3 regions of the Pradoshia eiseniae genome follow, and region 1 is predicted to be linked to each of the others. Evidence: riboswitches for the same ligand, from Rfam matches in the RefSeq annotation. Region 1 holds a riboswitch; each other region holds the start of a gene.
The links. A riboswitch is a leader RNA that binds a small molecule or an ion and turns the genes downstream of it on or off. The one in region 1 is predicted to bind cobalamin.
Positions count from the first base shown of each region.

Region 2: it holds a riboswitch for cobalamin, as region 1 does, so the genes downstream of both, CYL18_RS10055 (ABC transporter substrate-binding protein) here and CYL18_RS06625 (ribonucleoside-diphosphate reductase subunit alpha) in region 1, are expected to answer to the same signal.
Region 3: it holds a riboswitch for cobalamin, as region 1 does, so the genes downstream of both, CYL18_RS16620 (FecCD family ABC transporter permease) here and CYL18_RS06625 (ribonucleoside-diphosphate reductase subunit alpha) in region 1, are expected to answer to the same signal.

Region 1 is NZ_PKOZ01000002.1:384,604-392,383, reverse strand. It holds gene CYL18_RS06645 (peptide ABC transporter permease) at 1-501, opposite strand, end outside; gene CYL18_RS06640 (ABC transporter permease subunit) at 505-1,308, opposite strand; gene CYL18_RS06635 (flavodoxin domain-containing protein) at 1,542-1,991, opposite strand; gene CYL18_RS06630 (ribonucleotide-diphosphate reductase subunit beta) at 1,991-3,034, opposite strand; gene CYL18_RS06625 (ribonucleoside-diphosphate reductase subunit alpha) at 3,049-5,331, opposite strand; cobalamin riboswitch at 5,478-5,683, opposite strand; gene metE (5-methyltetrahydropteroyltriglutamate--homocysteine S-methyltransferase) at 5,833-7,780, opposite strand, start outside.
Region 2 is NZ_PKOZ01000005.1:19,839-27,618, forward strand. It holds gene CYL18_RS10030 (AMP-dependent synthetase/ligase) at 1-959, opposite strand, end outside; gene CYL18_RS10035 (SCP2 sterol-binding domain-containing protein) at 1,056-1,421, opposite strand; gene CYL18_RS10040 (acyl-CoA dehydrogenase family protein) at 1,536-2,756, opposite strand; gene CYL18_RS10045 (acyl-CoA dehydrogenase family protein) at 2,716-3,888, opposite strand; gene CYL18_RS10050 (TetR/AcrR family transcriptional regulator) at 3,902-4,513, opposite strand; gene CYL18_RS10055 (ABC transporter substrate-binding protein) at 4,678-5,640, opposite strand; cobalamin riboswitch at 5,765-5,961, opposite strand; gene CYL18_RS10060 (DUF6509 family protein) at 5,981-6,304, opposite strand; gene CYL18_RS10065 (polysaccharide deacetylase family protein) at 6,456-7,142, shown strand; gene CYL18_RS10070 (antibiotic biosynthesis monooxygenase family protein) at 7,185-7,517, opposite strand.
Region 3 is NZ_PKOZ01000016.1:8,579-16,358, forward strand. It holds partial or broken gene CYL18_RS16590 (helix-turn-helix transcriptional regulator) at 38-220, shown strand; gene CYL18_RS16595 (glycogen biosynthesis protein GlgD) at 674-844, opposite strand; gene CYL18_RS16600 (YtzC family protein) at 859-1,122, opposite strand; gene CYL18_RS16605 (TIGR01212 family radical SAM protein) at 1,281-2,255, shown strand; gene CYL18_RS16610 (class I SAM-dependent methyltransferase) at 2,245-2,811, shown strand; gene CYL18_RS16615 (ABC transporter ATP-binding protein) at 2,856-3,653, opposite strand; gene CYL18_RS16620 (FecCD family ABC transporter permease) at 3,647-4,717, opposite strand; cobalamin riboswitch at 4,851-4,985, opposite strand; gene CYL18_RS16625 (LLM class flavin-dependent oxidoreductase) at 5,033-6,049, opposite strand; gene CYL18_RS16630 (tetraprenyl-beta-curcumene synthase family protein) at 6,076-7,155, opposite strand; gene CYL18_RS16635 (alpha/beta hydrolase) at 7,170-7,780, opposite strand, start outside.

The DNA of each region.
Region 1 (7,780 bases):
AACCGCATAAATCGTCAAAATAAAGACCTCAAAGAGCACTCTCTGCCAAAACGGGTTCGCAAATCCATCTGGCTGCATGATTAAAACATTATGCAGCAAAAAGGCAGCTACTAAAGTAAGCGGAATCAGCGTGAAGCTTGAAAAGACTTTCTCAAAAAGAGCAATCCATCTGCGCGCATACATTCCGAGCAATGAACCTATTAAAAGACCAAGCACTATACGCAAGACCGCGATCAAAAGAGCAATCCCAATCGTAATCTTCGCTCCCTCGATCATCATATGCAAGAGGTCATACCCATCCAAATCAGACCCAAGCGGGAACACGGTAAATGGAGGATATGGCGCAGCATCAATGATATTACCCTTCTCGTCTGACAGAAAAACATCACGGCGGATTTCCCCATTATTGAATACGGTGTTGCCAATACTTAAAAGCATTAATACACTTAAAAACAGAAACCCTGCCATGAATGATTTGCTTCTGATGATCCATTTAAACATCTCTTATCCCCTCCTTTTTTGCGGGATAAGCAATTGGGCTAATTCATAAAAAGCCATGACAGGCAGCATAAGCATAATCGTACCAATTGCAAAGACCTCAGGTGTAAGATAACGGTAAATAAACCCGACTAATCCATTAATGCTAAATAGGTATTCAATAATGATTAAATTAGAAATCATAAACCATATAACCGTTTTAGAGTAATTGATTAAGCTGAAGAACACGTTCCGGAAAATATGTTTATTGAAAATATACAGTTCCGAGAATCCCTTTGAAGAGGCATACTCCACATACATTTTCCTCTTTTCATCCATAAATTGCTGCAGCAAATACTTCGTCAGAAGCAAGACTAGCGGCAGCGAGAGACAGAATAGCGGCAATCCCAGACTACTGAAGGTGCCATCACTTGCCACCTCCATAATCAGAAGGCCTGTACTTTTAAAAATCAGGACAATCATCCATTGCGAAAACGCTATGTAGAATAAATCCGGAAGAGCTTGAAGCAAGGATAAAGCCCATTCAATCTTTGCTGTAAATCTTCTGCCTAACAGTAAGATTATGTACGTCAATAAGAAGGCAATTACAACAGATCCAATAAAGCTGACGGCAATGATGAACAACGTATTTCCATAAGGTATGAAAATTTCCGGAAAGATGGTCCGCCCTACACCTCCATATTCGATCGTCCGAGGATTCAGGAGCGCTTGTATGACGGATTTTATACTTTCAAGATAGTCAGCGAAATGAAAGCCAATTCCCCTGAATAGTTCAGGAAGCCCGCTGATCATAATGACCCCTATCATCATGAGCACGATTCCCGCCAGTAAATCGAGCAGATGTTTTCCTATTTTTATCCCAAATGACCCACTCCTTTACCTATTAATCATAATTTTCTGACCTTTATTTGTCTATATAAAGTTCATATGAACCTACCCAAGACACATATCCACATATCTGACTCGTTAGTCGACGGTCACATCAGCCATAAAAAAACACCCGTAAAAGTTAGATTAGTTTCTAACCTTTACGGGCGGGCCATTCATACCGGAGAGGCCTGTTTGCTGATTCGCTTCATTAAAATGTCAGCAAACCTCTCACATTTCTCTCTGTCACTGCGCTGCGGGGAGAGCTCAACCTTTAAGGTGGCGGCGAGATTAGTATGGACATAGAGCATATCCCGAAACTTATCGACCGCCCCGCAGAAGTTCGGATAGAAGCGGTCACCTGTTCCAAAGACAGCTGTGGTGAGATGGTTCACATTCTGGCATTCAATCCATTCATATAAGGACATCATCTCAAGCGGGATTTCCCCCATCCCCCAAGTGTAGGTACCGATGATAATAATCTCATAATCGTTCAGCTGGCTCGGTGAAATGCGGCCTGCCGTATAAATATCCGTAGGAATATGCCGCGAAAGGCACCCGTGCAATTCCAGCGCGAGCTCCTCCGTATTGCCAGTTTTCGAGGTATAAATAATGGCAGCTTTCATTATAGCTCATCAAACCCGTTCGATTGCGTCACCTTTGTATAAGTCCGTGATTTCTGCTCAAAGAAATCGGACTTCGTCTCATTAATCATCTCATCGCTAAACACATGAATCCATGGCATAGGATTTTCACGTTCCGGGTAGAGATTCTTCAGGCCTAGCTGGCGGAATCGCTTATTGGCCAAGTATTCCACATAGTTTTCAAACTCGTCTAAATCAATGCCTTCAATATCCTTCAAGATAAAGCGGGACCATTCCTTCTCAAGCTCGACCGCCTTGCCAATCGTGCGATAAATATAATCCACATTCTCCCCCGTATTCAGCTCTGGATTTTCCGTCAACAAGATACGGATGAACTGTGAGATGAAGTAAGCATGCTGCATCTCATCACGCTGGATATAGCTGATCATCGTGCTCGTCTTTAGCATTTTTTGCCGACGTGCCAGGTTATAGAAGAAAGCGAACCCTGCATAGAAATAAATCCCCTCAAGATTGATCGAATTGACCGCAAGCTTAAATAGATGGATTGGCGTCGGCTCGTTGCGGAACTGCTCATACGCATCCAAAATCAGCTTATTGCGCTTTTGCACGATTGGGTCATCCTTCGCCTCATTAAAGCGCTGGTTCTGCTCCTGCAGGGGCACGAGTGAGCTGAGAATATAGGAATACGATTCATTATGAACCGCCTCCTGCTGGGAAATGACCGCAAAGATTGCCTTGAAGCTAGAGTCTGTCACATAATCCATGACCTGGCTCATCGTGGGTGTTTGCAAGCTATCAAGAGATGCAAGCTGGGTGTTAATACGAAGAAATACATCCTTCTCCGTCTCGTTCAGGGAGTCCCATTGCTTAATGTCATCCTGCATATTGATTTCCTGCGCCTTCCAGAAGTTAGACAGCAAGGTTTGGTACAGATCATACATTTGCGGATAAGCAATATCATTCCAGTTTAATAGACCGGACGTTTTCCCATTAATGATTCCTGTGGATTTATTCGGATATTCGGGATTTAATAGTTTAATTTTATTCAATGTTTCGTTCACCATCGTTTTCACTCCTTTTAGCTATGGCAGGATTCACATTCCTCAATCTCAGCCTGTGAGGTGCTTCGTACATAGTAAGTCGTCTTCAAGCCATTCTTCCAGGCCTCAAGATGCAGGTTCAACAAGTCCTTCGCCTTGATATCATGCTTCACATACAAATTAAAGCTGATCCCTTGGTCAATATGGCGTCCGCGCGCAGCATTTTGCCTGATGCTCCACACTTGGCTTAATTGATGCCTGCTCTTCTTGTAATATTCATAGGTTCGATGATTGATATCAGGGACAGTGACCTTAAATTTAAAGTTCTTCTTCTCCTCGGCGTATTCAACCGCATAGATTGGATCGATTCCATCGGTTGAGCCGCCTATTTTCGCCGTTGAGGAATTTGGGGCCACAGCCATGAGCCAGCCATTGCGCATCCCTTGCTCCTGTATTGCCGCCTTAAGCTCAGCCCAACGCTCCGTTACATACTCTTTCCGCTCAAAATAACGGCCCGTTTCCCATTCAGAGCCGCCAAATTGGCTGTATGCCCCCTTCTCAGCAGCCAATTCCATCGAAGAACGGATTGTGTAATAAGCGATGTCTTCATATAACCGATCGGCATAATCCACAGCATCCTCCGACTCCCAATAGATCCCCTCTAAGGCGAGCAGATGATGCCATCCGAATGTTCCAAGCCCAATCGCGCGGTATTTCTTATTGGTTTTCTCTGCTTGGCCGACACTGATTGTATTCAAATCTATGACATTATCGAGCATGCGGACCTGAATACGAATGAGACGCTCAAGCACATTGGCGGGAACCGCTTTTGCCAAATTAATCGATGATAAATTACAGACAACGAAATCGCCAGGCTTGCGGACAATCACCATATTCCCGTCCTTATCCTCATATTCCTTCACGATTGATGTAGTCGACATATTTTGCGCGATTTCCGTGCAGAGATTGCTGCAATAGATAGAGGTGCGTCCCTTGCCGTTCACATGCTTGTTTGGATTTTGGCGATTGACTTCATCGCGGTAGAACATATACGGTGTGCCCGTTTCCAGCTGGGAGATCATCACCCTTGCCATAATGTCCATTGCCCGGTACGTTCTGCGTGGGAGGAGCGGATGATTCACTGCTTCCATATACTTCTCGGTGAAGAATTTCTCATCGCTCTCATCATAGAAATCCTCCAAGCCAAGCGCGTTGCCATGCTCATCCTTCCAGCCCATGATGCTTTTTACTTCATGGGGACAGAATGTGTGCCATTCCCCTATGCTTCGTCCGTTCTCATCCACTTTCTCGAGCTGCTCCATGAACAGATTCGGAATACATACCCCTGTGAAAATATCATGCGCCTTGCGTCGTTCATCCCCATTATTCGTTTTTAAATCGAGGAACCCATTCATGATATCTTTATGGAACACATCTATATATATGGCAATCGCCCCTTGTCTTTGACCAAGCTGGTCAACACTAACCGCCGTATCATTGATCAAACGAATCCACGGAACGACACCGGATGAGTTCCCTTTGAACTTCTTGATATCAGACCCAAGGGCACGAACCTTGCCATAATAAATTCCGACTCCGCCGCCATCCTTAGAGAGGCGGGCCGTATCCCAGTTGTTCAAATAGATGCCGTCCAAGGAATCCTCAACCGTGTCGATAAAGCAGGAGGATAGCTGGCCAAAGCTTTTGCCAGCATTCGCAAGCGTCGGTGTTGCCACCGTCATGTATAAGTGACTGAGCGCCCAGTACGCTTCTTTCACAAGTCCCATTCGCACATCCTTCTTCTCATTAATCATTAATTGCAGGGCAATCACCAAAAAGCGCTCTTGCGGCAATTCATACAGACGGCGCTCATGATCCCTTGCTAAATAACGATCGGCCAGCAGAAATAAACCAATATAATTGAACTTGTGATCGCGCTCAGGAACAATCTCCCTTGCCGCTTCCTCCAATTCGCTTGTTGAATAGGCACAGATGAGCTCATCTGAATATATCCCCTTCTCGACCAGTGTACGGACCAACTCAGAGAAGCTGCCGTATTTAAGCTTCTCATCATACCCCCGGTTTTCCGCTGCCCCTTTGTATAGCTTTTGCAAATAGAGGCGGGCGGCTAAAAAAGTCCAATCTGGTTCATCCATCGCAATCCGATTAAGGGCATAATGCAGGGCTGTCTCATTCGCATCAGATTCCTTGCCGCGAGCAATCAGCTCTTTCAGCTCTTCAATATTCAGCTTATACTCCTTGGCAGCCTCTTCTATTAATCTTTCCGTCTTCCATAAACGTTCCTCGATCAATTCGTCCATCTCCCTTAATATATGAAATTGACTCTGAGGGTAAAAAAAGAACCCGCTCTATACTTTGAGCGGGTGAAAAGATAACAGAAAAAAGACACATAGTAACTATGAGCTTCGGTTGCTATCATTTCCTTCCTCACTCCCCGGAGAAAATTGAAATTCAAAAAAATAAGACAGGTCTCCTGACTCATGCTTCACTCTCACTAAACCCTTCCCGTATCATCATCTCTTCAAAAGAAGAGACAACCCTATACAGTGGTACATGTTTAGCTCGTCAGCACTTACAGTTGCGGGGGCAGTATCGAATTCTCATCGATTTCCCTATTAAGCGTCTCTACGCATCTTATTCTTTAGCTAACACTATATATTGATTTTTTATTAATAAATCGACCATATATGGTGTTTTAATCATATCGAATATCTCTAGCTTTTACAAGGGATTAATTTTCTTCCAGAGAAAAAGAAGGACACCCGCTATGCTAGAAAAGCATATAGAGTATCCTCCTACCGTTAAAATTGCATCATTTTAATATAGCTGCGCAGTTGCTTGGCCGCATTGACCATATGGCGAAGCGAAGCAATTGTTTCTTCTTCCTTCCTCGTCTTCAGTCCGCAATCGGGATTGACCCAAAATTGTCGGGGTTCCAGCACCTCAAGGCTATCCTGCATGATCTCAAGCATCTCTGCTTCCGATGGAATACGAGGACTGTGAATATCATAGACACCTAACCCAATGCCCTTTTCATAAGGGGTTTGCTGCAGGGAATGTATGAATTCCCCATGGCTCCTGGATGTCTCAATGGAAATGACATCGACATCGAGTGCTTCAATTGGCTTCACGAAATCATGAAAGTCACAATAACACATATGGGTATGGATTTGCGTCTCATCCTGCACGCCTGAGGTTGCCAAACGGAAGGAGCGAATCGCCCAGCTCAGGTAGTCCTCCCAGTCCGCCCTACGCAATGGCAAGCCTTCCCTTAAGGCCGGCTCATCGACCTGAATGATGGCGATACCAGCCTGCTCCAAGCATTCAATCTCCTTACGAAGCGCCACTCCCAGCTGGTAAGCAACCTCTTCTCTTGAAATATCATCCCGGACAAAGGACCAGTTCAAGATGGTTACAGGACCAGTAAGCATCCCTTTTACCGGTTTCTCTGTCAGAGCTTGCGCCGCTGCCGTCTCTTTAAGGGTCATTGGCTCAATCCAGCTCACATCTCCATGAATGATTGGCGGTTTCACACATCTCGATCCATAGGAAACGACCCATGCTTTCTCACTTAATGCAAAACCTACAAGCTTTTCCCCAAAATATTCGACCATATCTGTCCGTTCAAACTCCCCATGAACGAGCACATCAAGTCCCAAATCATCTTGGATGCGAATCCACCGCTCTGTCTCTCGTTCAATGAATGCGGCATAGGCATCATCAGTAATCTCCTTATTCCTCCATGCCTTCCGTGTTTCCTTTACTTCCTTTGATTGAGGGAAACTGCCAATCGTTGTCGTCGGAAAGACCGGCAAACTCAGTTTCCGTGCCTGAATATCTTGACGAATCGAAAACGGCGCAGGACGTTTGAAATCTTCTGGTGAGATGGCTAGCTTAGAGGAAGCCTTTTGGGACGTGCGTCCATTTCCATCAAGCGGGAGCCCTGGTTCATTGAACGAAAGGACGAGTTGATTGATTTCCGTGATTTTTTCATCGGCAAAAGCAAGCAGTCCCTTAATGTCAGCACTCATTTTCTGCTCGAAGGTCGTGGAGATGGGAACATGCTGCAAGCTAGATGACGGCTGGACCCACACATCGGCAGCCTTGGATAGGTCAAGGAGGGATTGAAGCAGCCCTGCTTTTTCCGCCAAATCGGCACGCCATATATTTCGTCCATCAATAATACCAACAGCTAGCACTTTCTCAGCCGGGAATCCATATTGTTTCATCGAGGTGATATTTTGCTGATAGCCTGAGACAAAATCAAGGCCAACTCCCTCAACAGGCAGATTGACAAGCTCCTCATAAGCCGATAATCCTTCAAAATAGGTTTGCAGCATAATCTTACAAGCTGGTTTTTCAATGGTCAGCTGTTCATATACAGATTTTACAAACTCGACTTCTTTCTCGCTCAATGTCAACACAAGGGCCGGTTCCTCAAACTGGATCCAATCCGCCCCCTCCTCAGAAAGCTCAGCCATCACCTGCCTGTACAGCGGGATGAGCTCGGCTGCAAGTTCCTCTCGATTTTCATAGCCCTTTGTAAGCTTAATGAAGGTATATGGCCCAATCATCGTCGGCTTGGTCACGAGACCAAGCTCATCCCTTGCTTCCTTGAACCATTGTAGCAAGAGATTCTTCGTCACACTAAGCTCCTGCCCCTCATATTCCGGAACGATATAATGATAATTTGTGTTGAACCACTTGGTCATTTCACAGGCAACAGCCCCTTTTGTCCCCCGTGCCATC
Region 2 (7,780 bases), on a different contig from region 1:
GCCTTGCGCATCAGCTCATCCGTAGCGCATGACAAATAATAGCGGTAGCGCTCTTCCCCTACCCCTAATGCCCACTTAAAGACTTTCTTCCGAATGGGTGTTCCGGATTCCACCATCTTCAAGGCTTGTGCATACACCCGCTCAAATAAGAGCGGTACGCTAACGAGGACAGTCGGCCTTACCTCAAGAAGATTATCCTGTACAGTATCAATGCTTTCTGCATAAGCAATTGTCGCTCCGACATAAAGGGGGAAAAATTGCCCAGCCATGCGCTCGAATATATGTGATAACGGCAGATGAGAAAGCATCAGGTCGTCCGGACGGCATTCCAGCACCCAGAATTGGACTCCTTCCACATTAGCTAGGATATTGCCATGGGTCAGCATGGCTCCCTTCGGTTTTCCAGTCGTGCCTGATGTGTGAATGATGGTCGCTAAATCCGCTCTCTTTATTTCCATAAAGCCTTTTTGCCACTCTTCTGGAGAGTATCCTTGTCCGCTCGCCATGAATGCTTCCATGGTTGACGGCATATCGCTTAAAGCCGTTTTTTCCGGGGAATCATAGATGACAATGCTTTCATGCGGGAAGTCCTTTGAATCAATTTTTTTAAACTGACTCTCATTGCCGACGAAAATAAACTTACTAGCAGAATTATGAAGAATATAGCTAACTTGATCACTAGGAAGAGTTGAATGGATTGGCACACTCACCGCTCCAATACTCATAATCGCCAAATCGCTGATTGCCCAATACGGATTATTATCCGCTAAAATCGCTACCTTATCTCCCTTTCCCACTCCCCTTTGAACTAGGGCGTGAGCCGTATAGGCAACGCGCTCCCAAAGTTCATCATACGTAATCGCTTTGTAAACACCCTTGTCCTTTGCCATAAGCGCATCCTTCTGGCCATATTTTTGAACCGTTCTAAAGACCATTTCGACCAGATTCAAAGGTTTCATAGGACACCTCCTCTTTTACGGGATAATCAGGCTTAGATATACAACCTGATTATCCCTTCCAAACCCGGTGCTTCTGCTGCTGGGACATGGCATTACTTACAAATGATCCTGGACATTATATTGCTTCAGAATTCCCTCAAGTTTAATGGCTTTTCCGATATCACCTTTAATTTTCAGCTTTCCTGACATGAAAGCGACAGTCCCGTTCAGTTTACCTAATAAGAACTGGCGGAAATTGTCGACAGACATAATTAATGTACAATCCGCCGGAATTTCTTCACCTTCAGCGACCTCTGCCTTTCCGTTTTGCAGGTTTAACTGATAAACTCCTTCCTCTGCTCCAGTTATCGTAAATTGATATCTTGTCGTAATTCCTTCAATTGGGCCTGGATTAGCATTTAAAGCCTCCTCAATCTTTGCAAATGACTCTGACAACGTGTAATCCTCAATCGCTTTTCCCATTTTCTTTTCCTCCTTCATTTATTAGCCTATCGGCACATGAATTTTCTCTAGTAAACTACTTGTTTGGAAACACCTACTTAAAATACAGGCATCACCTCCTATAAAGACATTCTCTTAGACCCTTATGCCATAAGGCTCATACAGATGCCGGGCAATGATTAATTGCTGGATTTGATTCGTTCCCTCAAAGATGTCATAGATTTTTGCATCACGATAAAGCTTCTCTACCAGATTCCCTTCTAGTCCATAAGGACCCATGATCTCAAGACTGGCAGAGGTTACTTCCAGGACAATCTTCCCGGCAAATGCCTTGCACATGGCAGCCTCTTGCGCATTGGGCTTCCCAAGGTCTCCTTTCCAGGCAGATTCCCAGGTTAATAGGCGTGCTACTTGGATTTTCTGCTGCATTTCAGCAAGCAGCTGACTAGCCATCTTGTAATGCGTTCCATGGCGAGGGAATTCTGTCTGAATGAAATCAAGCGTATATTCATAAGCAGCTCTTGCAATACCGGTTGCCATCGCCGCTATGATAGGTCTTGTACTATCAAAAGTCTTCATCGCTACCCTAAAGCCACCGGAACGAGCCCCTTTATTCGCATAAGCTTCTTCTCCGCCAAGCAGGTTTTCATCTGGAACAAAACAATTCTCAAAGACTAGCTCGGCTGTCTCAGAAGCACGCAAGCCCATCTTATCTGCGAGTCTGGTACAAGAGAACCCTGGTGTCCCTTTCTCAACAACAAAGGCTCGATGACCGGCTCTTCCCATGGTCTTATCGACAGTAGCAAAAGCTACCACCCATGAAGCTCTTTTTCCATTAGTAATAAAGATTTTCTCCCCATTAAGGACATAGCCGCCATCTACCTTTACAGCAGTCGTCTGCAGCCCAGATACATCAGAGCCTGCCTCTGGCTCCGTTAAGGCATATGCACCCCATTTAGGCTCTTCATCTCTTGAGAAAATCGAGAGGAATCTCTCCTTTTGTTCCTTCGTTCCGCTATGTTGAATCGGCGGGCCTCCAAGCCCTGGTCCCGGCAAGGTAAGGGCAATGGCACAATCGCCCCATCCCAATTCCTCAGAGGCAATCACACCAAGCCGATTTCCCTGCTTTTCTCGTTTTTTCCGTTCTTTTGACTCACTCTTGTTCTCTTCACCCTTCTCGCCAAAAGAGGACATGCTGAGTGAGATGCCTAATTGATTTACTTTCTGAAGCCAATCATCCGGAACCCGCTTTTGCTCATCAGCCAATAATGAAATCGGGCGAATTTCATTTTCAGCAAACCAATGGACAACATCCCTAACTTGGGCTTGATGTGGAGACAGTTCGTACGAGATCACCCGCTTCACCCCTTTCCGCTTTATCAAGAATCCATTCTCCTGCATAAGTGTTTAAGTCACGTTCCTGCTCAAGCCATGCGATTTGAGCCTGGCCATCCCTCATCCATTTCTCAACAGGGTGGTCTTGAACATAGCCGTGCCCTCCCAAAAGCTGTACTGCTGAATCCGTGACAAACCGGACGGCACGATGAGCATTCTGCAGGGCTTGTGTACTATGAAAGATAGCCTCACTAGTGCCTTCATCAATCTGCTTGGCAGCATATAGAACAAGATGACGGGCTCCTTTTACATGAATGGCCATTTGAGCCACATTGAAGGATACCCCTTGAAATTTCGCTATTTCAGAACCGAATGCCTTACGGCTGGCCGTATATTCAACCGTGTAGTCTAATGCACCTGTGATTAATCCGACCTCTTTGGCCGCTTCCATTACACGAATCCGGCTCATCGCCTGTGCTGCAAGCTTCGTCGCATCTCGTCCGCTTGCAATCACAGATTCCTTAGATACGGAAGCATGACGGAATGACAAGCAGGCAAATCCTGCACTCAGCAGTCCTAGGCGATAATCACCCTCCACTGCCTTAAAGGATGCATCAGGCCCATTATGAAGCCAAAGGATGATATCCTCCCCGCTCTGTTCTTTACCATGCAATAACACATACTCTGCATACTGACCCATCCGCAAGGGGACCGTCTCCCCGTCGATAATATAGCTCTCCTCATGATGGGTGATTGTCAGTTTCGGCTGGTTTCGATGGCAAAAAGCAATGGTTGGTACATTTCCTGTCTGACAGGCTTTCTTAAAGGAAGCGAAAGCTGGATGGTCTCCCGCCTCTCTTATAAAGGCTCCTGCTTCTCCTGCCCCTGGGAATCCCTGCACTGTAGCAAGGTCTCCAGAGGCTAACTCCTCAAGAATCTGAACCTGTGATAGAATGGGAAGCTCCATTCCCCCAAAGCTTTCGGGCAGCTCGAGAGTATCCATTCCAATCTCTTTAAGCTTCTTGACCATCCCCTGACTGACCTTGCGATTCTTCTCTGTTTCCCTTGCAGCCGGACGAATAAATTCAAACGCAAAATCCTTCGCCACATGAATAAAAGCGGCTTCATCATCACTCGGTTTAAATGAAACCAAGCCGAATCCCTCCTTACGTTAAATGATTGTTCGACAGATTGACGAATGCGCCTATGACTAGTCTGTTCAGTAATCTGGCCAGCTCCTCCATATCAAGGTCTCGATTCTCCTCTTTCACATTACGAACCACCACCTCGTTAATTGCACCAACCATTGCTTGAGAGATAATGTGTATCTCCTCCTCTCTCACCTGCTCCGGAAATTCCTGATGGGCCAATATGAAAATCAGATCTGCAAAGTTCTGCATGGCTTCACGCCTGACGATTTCCACCTCATCTGAAATGCCGACAGACTCTAGTAAGATAAAATGCGCTACCGAAGGATTGGTGAAACAAATCTCCAAATAACGTAAAATACCTGCATATGCTTTATAACCAACTCTCAATTCCTGCATGGCCGCCTTCTTGATTTCAAGGGCTATTTCATCGATTAAATCCTTGCAAAGCGCCACCACCAATGCTTCCTTACTGGAAAATTGCTGATAGAAGGTAGTTTTGGATACATGGGCAGATTCAACAATCTCCAAAACAGATGTGTTCTTAAATCCTTTTGCGGCAAAGAGCTTTAATGCTGAGAAAAATATCTTGTCCTTAGCCTCTTTTGGCAGTTCCTTCATTCGTAACATGGTCATCATTCCATTTCTGTCAGGTGAGTACGAGTACGTATTGGTACTATCTTAACCCAGCATTTGGAAATGTTCAACAAAATTAACTGAAAATTTAAATAATAATTTTCGACAAAAAAAGAGCTGGCTGCTTTCTATATTGAAAGCCATCCAACTCTTTCTTCTTATTTATAAACGTCTGGATAAACCGCCTTTGCGACTTCCTTAAGCCCTTCTATCAAGCGAGGTCCCGGCCTAGTAACCGTATCACTATTTACATCATAAATCTCTTTATTCTTGACTGCATTTAGTTCCGTCCATCCGCTTCTTGAATAAATTAGCTCTTCTGGGTTATCGGTATAGTAGCCATAAGTCGTCAAAATAACATCAGGATTCCGCTCAATAACCGTTTCCTCACTCATGGTCACCCAGCCTTCTTGGTCTGCAGCAAGGTTTTCCGCTCCGATGATTTTAAGCATCTCATCCATGAACGTTCCGCTTCCAGTTGTGTATAAATCCGGAGAAGCCGATACTTCAATCCACACCTTCTTCATCTCTTTCACATCAGCCGCTTTCTCTTTAATGGCGGCTATCTCTTTCTTCATGCCATCAATAATTTCTTCTGCTTCCGCTTCCTTCCCGGTTGTCATTGCGATTAATTTAATAATCTCATAGGCACCCTCAATAGAATTAGCGTCTGGCACTACAACGACATCAATCCCTGCAGACTGAAGCTGCTTAACGGTGTCTTTATCATTCCTCCCTTGAGAGGCTGAAAACAAGGCAAGATCAGGATTTAGCTCCAGTAGTTTCTCTACATTAATCTCAATTCCGCCTAGCTTTGTTTTCTCAGAAACCGACTCAGGATAATTATCATAATCAGATACCCCGACAATTTGATCCTCAAGCCCTAATGCGTAAGCTGTCTCCGTATTGCTTGGAAGCAAGGAAACAATACGTTCTGGCTTATCATCTATTGTAATCTCTTCTCCTGTGTCATCCTTTACTGTTACCGGAAAGGCGCTTTCTGCGCTCGTTTCTGATTTCTTGCTTTCTTTGCCCTCGTCTGATGTACCATTACAACCAGCCAAAATGATGGACAAGGCCGTCATGAAGGCCAATAAACCAGCAAATCTTTTCTTAACCATAGTCATTTCTCCTCCTACTTGATGTTCAGCCATATAAAAAGCCTTAGCTCCAATACGAAGCTAAGGCGGCATTCCGATAATAGACGCACAGAATCAGGTCGCCCTATTCTTCCCACCGAAAAATAGAATTCATGTGTATAGAGCAGGTCTCCTGGCTTACGCATATAACATTCGCATGATTCAGCCTTCCCATGTTCAATCCTGAACCAGTGGCATATGTGAATCAGCTTATCAGCGCTTACAGTAGCGGGGGCTGCACCGGATTTGCACCGGTTTCCCTATTATCCTTGTATCAAAGGCACTCTATTACGGATCATATGGTTGTCTTTCTATCTTATCCTCAATTGTCTAAATTCTCAATAGCCGAATCTTCCTCTTCTTCATTATAATGCTCACGGCAAAAAGTCAATACAGCTGTCTCTTCATCTTCCTCGAGCTCAAAATCGAGCACATTCTTCGTGTCATTTTCGATGAATTCATATTTGCTGATTTGTTCCTTCTCCTCATCCTTCATGAAAATGACGCGCAGCATGACACCGTTCTCGCTATATAATTCGTCATCCTCCGGAACATCCAGTTCTAGAAAAAATTCGTATCTGTCACCAGATAAGATGCCAAATGGATCTTCTAATTTTTCTACAGTGTAGCTTTCAATCTTTAACATTCAATCAAACCTTTCATCCATAGCTATATCATATTATACATATTTATCCGACATTTTAACCACTTTTTCCTCCTAACTGTCAGCCATTTCTGCATAATCTTGCTCCATTTAACCAAACTAACCGAAAAGCCCGATGACTTAGGAGAACAGCATGAAAAAATCAATTGTACTCTGCCTATTGGCTTTGCTTCTTCTGCCAAGTGAAGCTTTAGCCAAAACAGCTTATTTAAGCTTTGATGACGGTCCATCCAATTGCACTGAACCAATCCTGGATATACTTGATATCTATGATGTGAAGGCAACCTTTTTCGTGACCGCCACTAAAGAGAAATCCCATCATTATTTATACAAAAAGATGGTTAAACGCGGTCATGCTCTTGGCCTTCATTCCTATTCGCATAATTTTTCATCCATTTACCGGTCTAAGGGAGCATTCTATGCAGATATTGAGCAATTGGAAAACTTCCTAAAAAAGGAAGTTGGTACTTCCCCAAAAATCCTTCGCTTTCCAGGAGGGTCAAACAATTATATTAACCGACAATATGCAGGTACTAACTTGATGCCAAGTCTCAAGGAGGAAGCGAAAAAACGCGGATATACCTATTTTGATTGGAACTGCGACGCAGAGGATGGAATCAATCCTCCCGTTCCTGAAAAGAAAATCACCTCATTAATTATGAAATCCGCGAACGACCAAGAGAATTTGTATATCCTGCTTCACGATTTTAACGGGAATATGACTGCAGTTGATGCACTCCCGGAGATTATCCGCCGCCTGAAGCACAAAGGGTACACGTTTAAGGTAATGGATGAAGCGACACCTGTATTGCAATTTTGATACCTAACAAACGCCCATCCTGTCAGATGGGCGTTTGTTCTCTTATTCTACAGTTAAATATTTTCCATGTTCCATCTTGATGACATAGTCTGGCTGCGGCGGTTTCCCGCCATGTTCCTTGATCTTCGCCTTATGGCCCGCGATATGCTCAGGGCTCTTCTCCCAAGCCTTCCATGCTTCCTCTGACTCCCAGCGGATTATCATAACGACTTCTTCTTCACCGCGCGTTACTTTCTTAACCAACAGCTCACGACCGATGAATCCTTCGCGCTGTTCAATTAAGGATGGCCCTTGTCCAGGCTTCTTCCTGAAACGCTCCAGGATTTTATCTGAATTGCCTTCTGTTACGACCCATTTACGAATTTGTACGAACATATTTTATCACTCCTGCCCTTTTTATTAGGCTCTGTTAAATATAAATGTTAATTTTCGTTACAGGTGGCTGCTTTCCGCGGGGCGGTCGGGGAGCCTCCTCGACGCTTTCAGCGTCTGTGGGGTCTCCCCCTGTCCGCTGATCCCGCAGGAGTCAGCCACCTTCCACTTCAATCAACGGTGCTAAGATATCAACACTAAACTTTAACAGAGCCTTTTATTAAAAAAGAGCATGCCCCTTTGAGACATGCTCCATATTGATTCAA
Region 3 (7,780 bases), on a different contig from region 1:
TGACTATTAATATGGGGGATTTTACTTAAAAAATAAGTTGCCTGACTACAGGAAGAAAGCTGGCTATTCACGATAAATTGGCTGACATCTTGAACGTAAGCCGACAAACCATCATTTCCATCGAGAAAGGAAAATACAATCCTTCATTGCCATTGGCGATAAAGATTGCCAGAGCTTCGGTACGAATATTGAATCCATCTTTATATTAGAGGATGAATAAAAATTGGAGAAAAAAACATGAAAAGCAATTCTCAACGAAATTTCTATATAATCGGCATTCTATTCCTCTTGATATTTGCTGTCATATTATTCTTGCGCATTGCCACCATTCATTATCCTTAATAGAGCTTCTCTCTTGGGCGATCTTAACCTATATGTGTTTTGCCGGTGGATATCTGTATCCGCATTTCAGACAGAAAGATGAAAGAGCCCGGTTCATCAGACAAAAAGGATTAAACATCTCGATGATTTTGTTTTGGGCTTCTTTGTTATAGCAACCCTGATTAATCAATTTAACCTTACTGGCTTAAAAATGGAGGAGCTTTTTCAACTACTTGTGTCATTGACAATGGTGACCACCTTTACATCTTGGATTGTCCTGGCTAAAAAATATTAGCCATAAAGAGCCGAACGGATAAACTCGTTCGGCTCTTTATTTATGGAGAAAATTCTCCTATTTATATGTGTCCGGGTGTACGGTCGCTTTAGCTTGCTGGCCTTTTTTCTCGTACATTTTTTTGGCTCTTTTTACAATGTCCGTGTCGGCTCCAGCCTCAATGTCCTGGCTGTTGACCCCATTGCGCGTTTTTTGCTCGGGGTTATGCTGTTTAGATCGTTTTTTCATATTGGAAAGCCTCCTTAGCGTCTTCTAACGACCATCGCATGCTGAAGATCCTGAACACGGATTTTCATCCGATCAAGCTCATCCCGCTGCTGGTCATTGGCACTGTTTTTCATGACGGTAAGCTCATTATATGAATCCTCAAGCCTCATAAGGGCTTCAGTATAGCCCTCTGTATTGTAATGCTCCTGTTTGGCCGATTCCTCATATTGCTGCTGTGCGTATGCAAGGGTATTCTCACAACGTCCTAAACATTCATCCATGGATTTATGCGTAGCCATCTCGCCACTCCTTTTTGGTTGGGATTGGTTAAGAAGTACACCCGAATCTTATTATGTCCGGCTGACCGCGGTTACATGAACAAATTCATTTGGAAAGTATAAATGCACGTGTTAAAATGTAGGTTATGTGAAAAAACAATTAGGAGGGTTTTACAGATATGAAACAGGCTAACCCTTTTCCATATGCCAGTGACGATAAACGTTATCATACATGGAATTACCATTTACGCAACCAATTTGGCCATAAGGTCTTCAAGATAGCACTAGACGGCGGTTTTGACTGCCCGAACCGAGACGGCACAGTGGCTTTTGGCGGCTGCACATTCTGCAGCGCTGCAGGCTCAGGCGATTTTGCCGGTAACCGGGCTGAAGATTTAAAGAAACAATTCGCCGACATTAAAGGAAAAATGCATCAGAAATGGAAGGATGGCAAATATATGGCCTATTTCCAAGCCTATACGAACACGCATGCTCCTGTTGATGTTCTGCGCGAGAAATTCGAAACGGTCATGAACGAGGAAGGAGTCGTAGGACTCTCGATAGCAACGAGACCAGATTGCCTCCCGGACGATGTCGTTGAATACTTGGCTGAGCTGAACGAGCGCACCTATCTATGGCTCGAGCTCGGACTGCAAACCGTCCATGAAAAAACAGCGAACATTATTAACCGCGCCCATGATTACCCTACCTATGTAGAAGGAGTCAACAAGCTCCGCAAGCATGGCATCCGTGTCTGCAGCCACATCATTAACGGACTCCCTCTTGAGACACCAGAAATGATGATGGAAACTGCCCGTGAAGTGGCCAAGCTTGATGTGCAAGGGATTAAGATACACCTGCTGCATCTGTTAAAAGGCACACCGATGGTTAAGCAATATGAAAAAGGCATGCTTCAATTCCTATCATTCGAAGAGTATGTAAACCTTGTCTGCGACCAGCTCGAAATCCTGCCTCCGGAAATGATCATTCACCGCATCACAGGCGACGGTCCAATTGACTTAATGGTCGGTCCGATGTGGAGCGTCAATAAATGGGAGGTCTTGAACGCGATTGATGCGGAACTAAAACGCCGCAACAGCTACCAAGGCAAGTTCTTTGTGCGTGATGGAGGATTGACTGTACATGAAGCTTGACCGCATTCTTCCCTATGCACGGCTCCTGCTCGAAAAAGCGCTCAGCCCTGGTGATGTAGCAATTGATGGCACGATGGGCAACGGACATGACACCCTTTTTCTTGCCAAACTAGTCGGAGAACAAGGGCATGTATACAGCTTCGACATTCAGGAATCCGCTCTCGAGCAAACAAAAGCCCGTCTTGAAGAAAATAAACTGGCTAACCATGTGACTCTTATACATGCTGGACATGAGCATGTAAAAAGCCGCATTCCTGAAAAGACCGAAATAGCCGGTGCTATCTTCAACCTCGGCTATCTGCCAGGCGGGAATAAAGAAATTATCACAACCGCACCAACCACGATTTCTAGTGTTGAGCAGATCCTTAAGATGATGAAACCGGAAGGAATCATTGTACTTGTCATCTACCATGGCCATCCAGGCGGAGATATTGAACGAGATGAGATTCTTCAGTTTGCCAGAGCACTTCCGCAGGATACAGCCCATGTGCTTGAATACAAATTCTTAAACCAGAAGAACAATCCCCCCTTCATCGTGGCGATTGAGAAAAGATAAATCCATACAAAGAGCGCTAAAGGACAACCCCTTAGCGCTCTTCTTTAGTTTTTCACATATTCAGGAATGAAAGAAATTTGTGGCTTCCCCATGACCGGATGCAAAGAGCTTACGAGCTCAACCCCATAGACCGATTTCAGCAAGGATTCATCCAAGAGGAGATTCGCCTCTCCCTCTGCTATCTTTTTACCATCCTTTAATAAAGCGAGCCGATCAGCATAAAGGGAGGCCAGATTTAAATCATGCAAAATGGCCACAATGGTTAGTCCATTTTTCAATTGCAGCTCCTTCAATAAATTCAAAAGCTCAATCGAATGCTTAATATCAAGATGATTCGTCGGCTCATCCAAAAACAGCAGCCGCGGGGATTGGGCAAGCGCTTTGGCTAAGAGGACACGCTGCTTCTCGCCGCCGCTCAAGTCCTGAAAATATTTATGCTTGAATGGGAGGCAATTCGTTTTCTCGAGGCACTCATCCACAATGGCATAGTCTTCTTTCTTATAGGTGTTAAAAAGACCCTTTCCCTGATATGGATAACGCCCAAGCAGTACGATTTGCTCAACCGTGAAGTCAAGACTGACAGCGTGTTCCTGGCTTAAAACAGCTGTCATACGCGCAAGCTCTTCTGTATTATATTGATGCGCTGATTTTCCTGCTATCTCGACATTCCCGCTCATGTAAAGATGCTTAGAATCCAGGATTGCTTTAATGAATGTCGTTTTGCCGCTCCCATTTGGGCCTAAGAGGGCATAAAACTCTCCCTTCTCCACTTCCAATGAGACATCTTCGAGAATCGGCCGGCCTTTCCTATAACCTGCACTTACATTACATACTTTTAACATGCCATATTCCTTCTTTTTATTCGTTCTCTTATTAATAAATAGGTGAATACTGGTGCCCCAATCAAGGCTGTAACAACCCCGATTGGCAATTCCTGCGGGCTGACAATCGTTCTCGCTATCATATCCGCAATCACTAAATATCCGCCCCCAATCATCATTGATATCGGGAGAAGATGCTTATGGTCCGCTCCTGTCACTAAACGGACGAGATGGGGAATCACAAGACCGACAAAGCCAATTGCACCTGATACAGATACGGCCGCGCCAGTCAGCAGCCCGGCGCTTATAAGGAGAACGAGCTTCTTCCTTCTTACATTCATCCCGCTATATTGGGCTGCTTCATCCCCTAAGGCAAGCGCATTAAGTTCCCTGTAATGATATAAAATTACGATAGCTCCCAGAACGAAGAAAGGAAAGAACAAACCGACATGGCCCCAGTTCTTCATGGCAACACTTCCCATCAGCCAATTGAGGACCTCTCGCGTTTGATCTCCCGATGACAAGGCAATGATCAAGGATATGACCGCGCCTATAAAGGAGTTCAAAATAATCCCTGAGAGAATGATGGTTTCATTTGCATACGTCTTACTTGCTGCCCTCGTAATGCCTAAAACGAGAAAAAGTGAGGCTAGACTGAACAAGATGGCGACCAATGGCAATGTATAGGAACCAATGATGGCGATCTCAAGCTGAAAGAACAATACGATGACTGCTCCCACAGATGCACCTGAAGAAACACCGATTGTATAAGGGTCCGCCAGCGGATTCTGCAATAGCCCTTGAAAAGCCGCCCCCGCCAGCGCAAGAGCACCTCCGACTAATAAAGCAAGCAAAATACGCGGCAGACGGATATTCCAGATGATCATTTCAATATTTTTCTGGCCGTCGAAGAATCCATCATAACCGGTCATGTTTTTCAGAAGTATCCCGACAATTTCTTTCACAGACAGATCTGCACTGCCGATCAAGATTCCCCAAACAATCGCTGCTGCCAAGAAAAAAAGGCTTCCAGCATATAGGGTGACCAGCTTTATTCCCCTCTGCTTTCCTACTCTATTGCTCATACAACTCCACTCCATCATTCTTGATGTAGGCACATTGTGACAAATAAAAAATCCTTAGCCCAAAGGATGAGCTAAGGATTCACTCTTTTGACCACGTGAATGCTTTAAGCCTACTTTTCCCTCCGAAAAATAAGTGCTAAAACCATTAAAAGCAGGTCTCCTGGCTTATGGCGAATACACGCCAATCACAGTAGCGGGGGCTGCACCGGAATCGCACCGGTTTCCCTATTCTCCCTCGAACGAGGGCACTTTCATGGAATAATCAGCTATTATGTTCTTCCTTCATTTTAATGGAAGGGATGTGAATAAGCAATTCTATTTTGATGTCAATCCAACTTCCTTTGCAATCAATTCAAAGGATTTCTTCTTTGCCTCAAAGGAATGCGTAATCGTCGTAAGCATGATTTCATTCGTGCGGAAACGCTCGCTAAGCTCTGCCAGCTGTCTTCCAATCGTTTGCGGCGAACCAATAATCATCCGGCGCCGATTATAGAGAATGCGATCGCGTTCATAAACGGAAAAATTCTGTTCGAGAATTTCATCAGGATGGGGAGTCCCTTCCCGCATGATTCCCTGGGCTAGCCAAAGCATAGACAAATCAAGCGACCCTGCCAAATAGTGTGCCTCCTCATCTGTTTCAGCGCATATAGCGAATACGGTCACCATTCCAGTCGGATGGGAATGGGTCTCCGATGCTTGGAAATTCTGCAAGTAATGCTGCATATTATCCTCAGCAAACTCACTGTTAATAAAAAGCGCAAAATTATAAGGAAGGCCTTTATGAGCGGCAAGCTCTGCACTCGATGAACTTGACCCCAGCATCCAAAGGTCAGGAAGCTGCCCAATGACAGGTGTTGCCGTCAATCCGAAATACGGATGAGAATCCGGCAAACGATCATTGAGGTACCAGCTTAACTCATCGACCTGATCGGGAAAACGATCCTTACTCGGGATCGGACGTCCGTCCTGCAAAGCTCTTGTTGCCCTTGGCATGCCACCAGGCGCTCGTCCTACCCCTAAGTCAATGCGGCCAGGAGCAAGCCCGGATAGGACACGGAAGTTTTCAGCTACCTTATAGGCGCTATAATGCGGAAGCATCACACCGCCTGTTCCCACTCGAATTTTTCTCGTTCTCGCAGCAATCCATGTAGCCAGGATTTCCGGGCTTGACCCTGCCAGCCCAAGACTGTCATGATGCTCCGAAACCCAAATACGCGAATAGCCTAATTCCTCAGCAAAACTCGCCAGTTCTACTGTATTGCTTAATGCCTTCTCGGTTGGTTCTCCAGCTGCCCTAGGCGATTGATCTAGAATACTGAGCTTTAACATCAGATAGATTTCCTCCCTCAAGGTGTTCTTTAGCCTGTTCGCTTTGACACTTTTCTCATGGCATAGTAAACCTTACAATTCCAATAAAAGAAATAGGAGCGGAATCCTCCCTGTTTCAGTAATTTACGGACATGGGTTTTGACATCCTTTTGCTCAGCTACCTTTCCATCAGCAAGATAAATGCCCACGAGCCCCTGATTCACCATCTTATGAAAACGACTGTCAGGAATCTTTTCGATATCAAGATTAGCCTGCTCCAAAAAATAGCATAAGCGCTCAATCATTTTCTTTTCAGACTCATAATAAAAACAAAAGTTCAAATCATTCCCGATCCGGTCTTCCTCTTGATCGATAAAATAATCCAGCATGATATGAAGACCTTGTACATAAGGAAAGTAAGCATCCCTCACATCCTTAGCTAAATCATTCCGGAAACGGGGACGAACCGCGTAGGATACGAGACAAAAGATCCCGAGCGTCGAGCCAGCACAAGCACTGAATTCATACCATGTCATGCCCTCCGGCAAGCGGTGACGATATGTCTCGAACCACGCTTGTAATCTATCTACCCTTTCTTCCCATATAACATGCTTATGTATTTGAAGATCGCAATAATACCCGCAAAGTTCAAACAAATAGGGCTGAATTTCCTCATAATGAGGCAAATCCCGCAAAACCTCCTGGCATGTTTTGACCAAATCGGCCAAATAGCCGCCATCATTTTGATCCTCTCGCTGTTCATAGTAATTCTTTAGCTCCGCTTGAGGATTGAGTGCATGTTTCATGGATTCGTGCAAAAGAGCAAAATCTTTGGGATCCAATGAGGTACTGCGATCACATAGATTGTCGAGGTAATCACTGATTGTCTGATAGGCTACGATGAACTGAATCACCTTGGTCTTGTTATCTCCTGCGAGTAAGGCGAGAATCGATCCTCCCTCACAATGGAAGGCCTTGTTGGCAATGCTCGCTCTCGCTTGGATTCGAAGCTCCTCATTAGGAATTGAATTCGCTCTTTCCTCCCAATAGTCCAATTCCCGATGAACGATTGGGAAGATATCTTTAAAAACCAATTTCGCTAATCCGAATTCAGTTGCAGGCAGCCTCAACATTCTCCATCTCCTTAAATGATATAACCGATATTGCGGAGGCGGGCTTCAACAAAGGTCTTGGCGTATTGAAATACATCCTCTCGCTCTGGTTCATTGAATATCTCGTGATAAAGCTTCGGCCACTCCTTATAATGCTTTTCGGAGGAAGGACAATAATTAAACCATTCTCTTACCAAATTGCGGTCAACGATTTTGTCATCCCCCGCCTGCATAACCAAAAATGGAATGTCCGGAAAGTCCTCATCAAAGTCAAAGGCTTCGTTCATTGCCTTTACAAGTTCACGATACCACCTAATCGACACAGTCGTCACATAAAGAGAATCATTTAGATCAAATTCAATGACTTCTTTATTTCGCGTGGCCATGTCAATTGTTATCCCTGCACTTCTGCGATAAGATGGATAAACAAGATTCAAGACATGTGAGAGTGAATTGAGCAGCCTTGGCGGATTGACCAATGTGCCAAAGCATGGTGAGGAGAGAATGACGCCAGCAAGGTTAAACTCGCTAGATTGCAGCATTTTAACAACAATCAAGCCGCCCATGCTATGGCCAAGCATAAAGACAGGCAGGCCAAATGTGTATGCTTCATTAACCCATGTCTCAACAGTATCCAGATATT